DNA from 3 places in the Blastococcus deserti genome. Region 3 is predicted to be linked to each of the others. Evidence: predicted binding sites of a transcription regulator. Region 3 holds the regulator's gene; each other region holds the start of a gene.
The links. Region 3 encodes LexA, which represses DNA repair genes until DNA is damaged. Its sites were predicted from a motif close to TCGAACANNTGTTCGA; they were not measured.

Region 1 (2,260 bases), on a different contig from region 3:
GTGCTTCTCGCCGGCCACCTGCAAGACGAAGACGTCGTGCACGTCGTAGTGCGGGCTGAACCCGCGCGAGGACGGCGGGGTGATGTAGGCGTTGACCTGGGTCGGGTGACCGAGGTCGGCGGCGAGCTGGTCGGCGAACTCGATCAGCGGCGGCCAGAGCCGGTGCAGGCCCTGGAGCACGACGGTGCTGCCGTCGGCGAACAGCCGCAGCACCGCGTCGGAGGACACCTGGTCGGCGATCTCGGCGCCGGCGCCACCGGAGGTGGTGAAGCGCTTGGCGTCGACGACGGCGCCGTCCTTGGCGATCCGCAGGAACGGGGTCCGCAGCCCGCGGCGGGAGAGCAGTTCGTCGACGGCGGACAGGTCGAGCAGGTCGGTGAAGGCCGAACCGGTGTCCTCCGCCCGGGTCAGCAGCGGCCGCCGGGCCCAGTACTCCTCGGCGAAGACGTCGGGGTCGATGTTCGTGCACCGCCGCAGGGCCGGGCGGAGCTCATGCTCCACCCGGCCCTGCGCGGTCGGGTCCTCGTTCAGGCCGAGCCGTCCGCGCCGCCGTCGGCACCGCCGTCCGCGCCGCCGTCCGCGCCGCCGTCCGCACCACCATCGGCACCGCCGTCGGCCCCACCATCGGCGCCGCCGTCCGCGCCACCATCGGCCCCACCATCGGCGCCGCCGTCGGCACCGCCGTCCGCGGGACCGTGTGCGCCGCCGTCCGCGCCGCTGTCGGCACCGCCGTCCGCGCCGCCGTCGCCTCCGCCGGGCGTGGTCATGTCATCGTCGTCGAGGGCCATGGGTCTCCGATCACATCGGTCGAGGGCCGTCGGCCGACGGCCCGCGGACGGTGCTGTACCTCACGCATCCTGCTCCCACACACCCGCTCCGAGCAGCGGCGACGGCGGGTCGGCAACGGCTCGGTCACGACGCCGCGTCGAGGTGCCGGGCGGGCCGCGAGGGCGTTACCGTCCTCCCGTCCGTCGAACACGCGTTCGAGACAGGAAGGGGTCATGGGTCCGTCCGCTCGCGCCGCCGGCTGCAGCGTCCTGCACGTCGACATGGACGCGTTCTTCGCAAGTGTCGAGGTGCGGCGGCGCCCCGAGCTGGCCGGCACCCCGGTGATCGTCGGCGGGGCCGGTAACCGCGGCGTGGTCACCTCGGCCACCTACGAGGCCCGCCGCTACGGGGTGCACGCGGCCATGCCGACCGCCCGCGCGCTGCGGCTGTGCCCGACGGCGACGGTCCTGCCGGGTGACATGGCGCTGTACACCGAGGTCTCCCGGTCGGTGATGGCGCTGTTCCGCTCGATCACCCCGCTGGTCGAGCCGCTGTCGCTGGACGAGGCATTCCTCGACGTGTCCGGCGCCGCCCGCCGGCTGGGCGACGCCGCCGAGATCGGCGAGTACCTCCGGGCCCGCGTCTTCGACGAGCAGGGGATCACCTGCTCGGTCGGGGTGGCCGGCACCAAGTTCGTCGCCAAGCTGGCCTCCACCCGCGCCAAGCCCGACGGCCTGCTGGTCGTCCGCCCGCAGGAGGTCATGGACTTCCTGCACCCGCTGCCGGTGGGCGCCCTCTGGGGGGTGGGTCCCAAGACCGAGGAGACGCTGCTGCGGCTGGGGCTGCGCACGGTGGGCGACCTCGCGCACGTCCCGGTGAAGACCCTGCAGCGCGGGCTGGGCGCGGCGGTGGGCGCGCACCTGCACGAGCTGTCGTGGGGACGCGACCCGCGGCGGGTCGTGCCGGACGAACCGGAGAAGTCCACCGGCCACGAGGAGACCTTCGGTACCGACGTCGACGACCCGGCGGTCATCCACCGGGAGCTGCTGCTGCTCTCCGAGCGGACGGCGGCCCGCCTCCGCTCCGGCGGGTGGCTGGCCCGGACGGTGAGCATCAAGGTGCGCTTCGCCGACTTCGCCACGATCACCCGCAGCCGCACCCTGGACGTGCCCACCGACGTCGGTCAGGAGCTGTACGACACCGCCCGTGGGCTGTTCGACGCGCTCGGGCTCGACCGGGCGCGCATCCGGCTGGTGGGAGTGCGGGCCGAGCGGCTGGTCGACGCCGGGTCCGCGCCGCAGCAGCTCGAGCTCGGCGCGCGGGAGCGCGGCCGCCGCGACGCCGAGCTGGCCGCCGACCGCGCCGCCCGCCGGTTCGGCGCCGGCGCGGTCCGGCCGGCGACGCTGCTCCACCGGGTGACCCGCCCCGGGAGTTCCGGGCCGACCAGCGCGGATGTGGTGTCCCGGCGGGCGCGGAACCGGGGCGGCCGACC
Region 2 (2,260 bases), on a different contig from region 3:
CGGAAGGCCTTGGTGTCGGCGTCGGGCGTGGACAGCAGGGCAGCGGGGTGCGGGAGGCCGGCCAGCAGGGCGTGCAGGAGGCGGCGGCCCAGGCCACGGCTCTGGTGGTCGGGGTGGACGTGCAGCTCGCAGACCTCGAAGGCGCCGGGCAGCCACTTCTTCGCCGTCCGCCGGTCGAGGGCGGCGCGCACCTGGTCGTGCCACCACTGGCCCGGGGCGACGAGGTAGCCGTAGCCGAACCCGACCAGCTGCTCCCCGTCCGGCGACTCGGCGAACGCGCCGACCGCCCGGAAACCCGGCCGCTCGGTGTGCTGGACGGCGTAGCCGTAACGCCCGGCCACGACGGCGGAGTCGTACCCCATCGCCAGGCCGTAGATGGTCAGGGCCTCCTGCATGTGCTCGCGCAGCCACGGCGTGGGCAGCTCGACGATGCGGGTCGCGGGCCGGGTGTCGGTCATCGCGCGGCCGCCTCGGCGCGAGGGGTGGCCGCCGGGCCGGTGCCGACCTCGGCGGCCGTCCCGTCGGTGAGGCGGAGGAGCTCGTCGTAGGTGGTGGGGAAGACCGTGTGCGGGTGCCCGGCGGCGGCCCACACCACGTCGAAGCGGGCCAGTTCGATGTCGACGAGGGTGCCGATCGGCTCGGGGTGGCCGATGGGCGCCACGCCGCCGATCGCCTGGCCGGTGTGCCGGCGGACGAACTCCGGCGTCGCGCGGCTGATCCGTGGGACGCCCAGGAACATGGCGAGCAGCCCCTCGTCGACCCGGTGCGCGCCGCTGGTGAGCACGAGCAGCGGGTCGCCGCCCACGTCGAACACGAGGCTGTTGGCGATCGCTCCCACCTCCACGCCGAGCTGGGCCGCGGCCGCGGCGGCGGTCCGTGCGCTGTCGGGGAGGTGGCGGACGGCGCCGGTGGCACCGGCGGCGCGGAGCAGTCGCGCGACCTCGGCGACCCGGGGGTGTTCCGGCGGCGTCGGCGTGGTCGGCGGGGCCATGGACCGATCCTGCCACCGGCCGGGGCGGCGTGCCGCCGTGGTCCCCGACCGGGTGGCGACACGGTGCTCCCCGTCTTGACGACCGGGGGCCGGTCCGGTCTACTTGGACCTGTTCGAACACGCGTTCGAACAGCGTCGCTCCCGCCGCTCTCCGGCACTTCCCCGCCCGGAGCGGTGACCGGAGCGGCGCGGGCACGGGCGAGAGGTGGGGAGTCTGTCATGAGCCGGGTGCTCGGTGAGGTCACCGGACGGGCGGGTGAAGAGGTCCAGGTCGAGCGCGGGCCGCTGGGTCCGGTGCAGTTCTGGCGGGGGCAGTCCCGTTACCTCGTCGGCGAGCTGCTCGACTCCTGGGTCGAGACCCCGCCCTGGTGGAGGCGGGACGCCGCCGTCGGTGGCGCCTCCGCCGAGCTGGTCGCCCCCCAGGAGGTGTGGCGGGTCGAGGCGGTGCGGGCAGGGCGTTCGCGGACCAGCTTCGCCGGGGTCTACGACCTCTCCTGGGACGCCGCGGGCAACCGCTGGTGGCTCGTGCGGGTGCACGACTGATGGGCGCCGCCCGGGCCGTTCCTGTCGGCCAGCTGCCGCTGCCCCCCGCCCTGCCCGCCGCGGCCACCCAGCTCCTCGACCAGGCCCACCGAGGGCTGGCCGAGGCGGCCGCGGCCACCGATCCCCGGCAGCGCTATGCCACGGCCCACCTGGGGGCCCTGCGCGGCGCCGCCGCGGTGCTGGCCGCCCGCACCCGGCCCGAGCCCGCCCGGCGACGTCCCCGCAGCGCCTGGGTGATGCTCGGTCAGGTCGCCCCCGAGCTGGGGGAGTGGGCCACCTTCTTCGCCGCCGGCGCCGCCAAGCGCGCGGCCGCCGAGGCCGGGCTCTCCCGGGCGGTGACCGAGCGGGAGGCCGACGACCTGGTCCGGGACGTCGGTGCCTTCCTCGCCGTCGTGGAGAGCTGCCTCGCCGCCCCGTACGGCAGCCTGCCCGCGCCCGAGCCCGCCCGGTCGCCGTTCACCCGGCCGAAGACGTCGCGGAGGTGAGCGACCCCTTCGTCCATCTGCACGTCGCCTCCGGTTACTCCATGCGGTACGGGGCCAACCACCCCGCCGACCTCGTGGCCCGTGCCGCCGAGCACGGCATGCCGGCCCTGGCCCTGACCGATCGCGACGGGCTGTACGGGGCGGTCAAGTTCGCGCTGGCCTGCCGGTCGGCCGGGGTGCGGCCGATCTTCGGGATCGACCTCGCCGTCGCCCCCGCTCTCGACGCGACGGTGCCCCCGGC
Region 3 (2,260 bases):
GACCCGGCAGCAGCTGGGTGCCGTCCAGGCCGTTGAGCTGCTGGATCTCGTCCACGACCGCGCGCACGTCTGCGCCCCCGGCCACGGAGGAGGCGATGGACCAGAGGGTGTCACCCGGGCGCACGACCACGCTGCTCTCCCCGGCCAGGCGCAGACCCTCCGCGCCACCGTTGAGCAGCGGCCCCAGCCAGGAACCGAGGGCCACCCCCGCCGCGACGGCCAGGACCACGGCCAGCCGGCGGGCCCGGCGGGTCAGTCGCACCGCTCCCGCCGGCGCGGGGCCGGGACCAGGATGCCGCCGCGCCGGCGGCCGACCTGCCGACGGCGACCCCGCCGCGATGGCGTGACCACCCGGAGGCGCCACCACCTCTCGCGCCCGGCCGGCCGGGACGACCGGAGGCACGGTCGGCCGGCACACGCCCACCCGGGAGGGGCTCCGTCGCGAGCGGGACACCGGCGGCCGGCGCGCCGGGCCGGCGTCGCCCGCATCGGGCACCGACACCAGCCGGGGCCGCCACGGAACCTGGATCTCCTCGTCGAACTCCAGCACGGCCTGCCGCACGCACCCCATGACCGGTCTCCCCTGCTCGCCACCTGCGCGGATCGTCGAACGCCTGTTCGAATCGAACGGCTGTTCGATGTCTACCGGACAGGTCCGACGAAAGCGACCGGACACGTCGCAACTTCGAACACGTGTTTGATCGACGGGCCGCGACGCGCTACCGTCCGTCCCACGGACACACGCGCTGCGCGAGCGGCGGACGAGGAGGCGACGTGGCGGACAAGAGCGGGAGCTCAGGAGGTCGCAAGGCGTCCGGGGACGCCCCCGCGGGCACCCGAACGGCCGCCGTCCGGTCGTTCCCCGACCGGGGCGCCGACGGTGACGGGCTGACCCAGCGCCAGCGCCGGGTGCTCGAGGTCATCCGCGACTCGATCGACCGGCGCGGATACCCGCCCTCGGTCCGGGAGATCGGCGAGGCGGTCGGCCTGTCGTCGGCGTCGTCGGTCGCCCACCAGCTGTCGGTTCTGCAGAAGAAGGGCTGGCTGCGGCGCGACCCGAACCGGCCCCGCGCGCTCGACGTCCGGCTCCCGGGCGACTCCCCGCACACCGTGGCCCCGATGGTCGAGGTGGGGCTGGGTGACGACGCCCAGACCCCGGCCCCCACCTACGTGCCCCTCGTCGGCCGGATCGCCGCCGGTGGTCCGGTGCTGGCCGAGCAGGCGGTCGAGGACGTCTTCCCGCTCCCCCGCGAGCTCGTCGGCGAGGGCACCCTCTTCATGCTCAAGGTCACCGGTGACTCGATGGTCGAGGCCGCGATCTGCGACGGCGACTGGGTGGTGGTCCGCCAACAGCCGACCGCGGAGAACGGCGAGATCGTTGCCGCCATGATCGACGGCGAGGCGACGGTGAAGACCTACAAGCGTCGTGACGGTCACGTGTGGCTGCTACCGCACAACCCGGCCTACGAGCCCATCCCGGGCGACGACGCCACCGTGCTGGGCCGGGTCGTCAGCGTCCTCCGCCGCGTCTGAGAGAGGACCCCGTCCCTCTCACCGCTCGCACGCTCGCGGCGAGCCTCCGGACGGGGCCACGCCTCAGGGCCTGCGGCGCAGCCTGCCCGCGACCCACACGACGACCGTGGCGACGGCCGCAGCGATCAGGGCCGACGTGATCGGGGACAGGCCCGAGCTGGTGAGATCCGTGAACCTCGGGACGGGGCCGACCGGCGGAGTGGGCGGCGCCGCGACCTCGGTGGCCAGCGGCACCCGGGTCAGGTCGCTGGGCAGACCCTCGCTGGCGACCAGGAGGGCCAGGTTGTCCGCGGTGAAGCTGATCGCCTCGCCCTGTGGCGACTCCGGGAGTGCGATGCGCACCGGCGTCGCGGCCAGTGCACCGACCACGTCGTTGCCGGTCAAGGGCCAGACGTAGGCGTCGGTGTAGGTGCGCAGCGCCAGATGCCGCCCGTCCGCCGCGACCGCCCCTCCGGTGACCAGGAGCTGTCCGGCCTGGCCCACGGGCCCACCCGGCGTACCGGTGAAGGTCAGGTTCACCGTGGCCACCTTCGCCAGCGCGACGGTTCCGCCGTCCACGAGCCCTGCCGCCGGGCTGTACACGCCGCTGGCGCCGAGCACCTCCTTGGTGACCAGGTACGGGGTCCCGTCGGGGGAGAGCAGCAGCGCCTCGGCGTCATGGGGCCCGTCCGGATAGGTCAACCGGTACACGGCCGTCGTGCGGTCGGGCCGCAGGGCGAGCAGGGCC

Region 1: a site for LexA is predicted at 972-987, ahead of dinB (DNA polymerase IV). Genes of this name have one in related genera too.
Region 2: a site for LexA is predicted at 1,105-1,120, ahead of ACFSHS_RS11625 (DUF6504 family protein). Genes of this name have one in related genera too.

Annotation. Positions count from the first base shown of each region.
Region 1 covers NZ_JBHUHP010000010.1:177,750-180,009, forward strand. Annotated here, with positions in the region: gene ACFSHS_RS11675 (cupin domain-containing protein) at 1-501, opposite strand, end outside; gene ACFSHS_RS11680 (BatC protein) at 528-788, opposite strand; gene dinB (DNA polymerase IV) at 1,002-2,260, shown strand, end outside.
Region 2 covers NZ_JBHUHP010000010.1:165,281-167,540, forward strand. Annotated here, with positions in the region: gene ACFSHS_RS11615 (GNAT family N-acetyltransferase) at 1-458, opposite strand, end outside; gene ACFSHS_RS11620 (YbaK/EbsC family protein) at 455-991, opposite strand; gene ACFSHS_RS11625 (DUF6504 family protein) at 1,211-1,534, shown strand; gene ACFSHS_RS11630 (SAV_6107 family HEPN domain-containing protein) at 1,534-2,019, shown strand; gene ACFSHS_RS11635 (DNA polymerase III subunit alpha) at 2,016-2,260, shown strand, end outside.
Region 3 covers NZ_JBHUHP010000030.1:45,743-48,002, reverse strand. Annotated here, with positions in the region: gene ACFSHS_RS20115 (LysM peptidoglycan-binding domain-containing protein) at 1-571, opposite strand, end outside; gene lexA (transcriptional repressor LexA) at 775-1,533, shown strand; gene ACFSHS_RS20105 (hypothetical protein) at 1,597-2,260, opposite strand, start outside.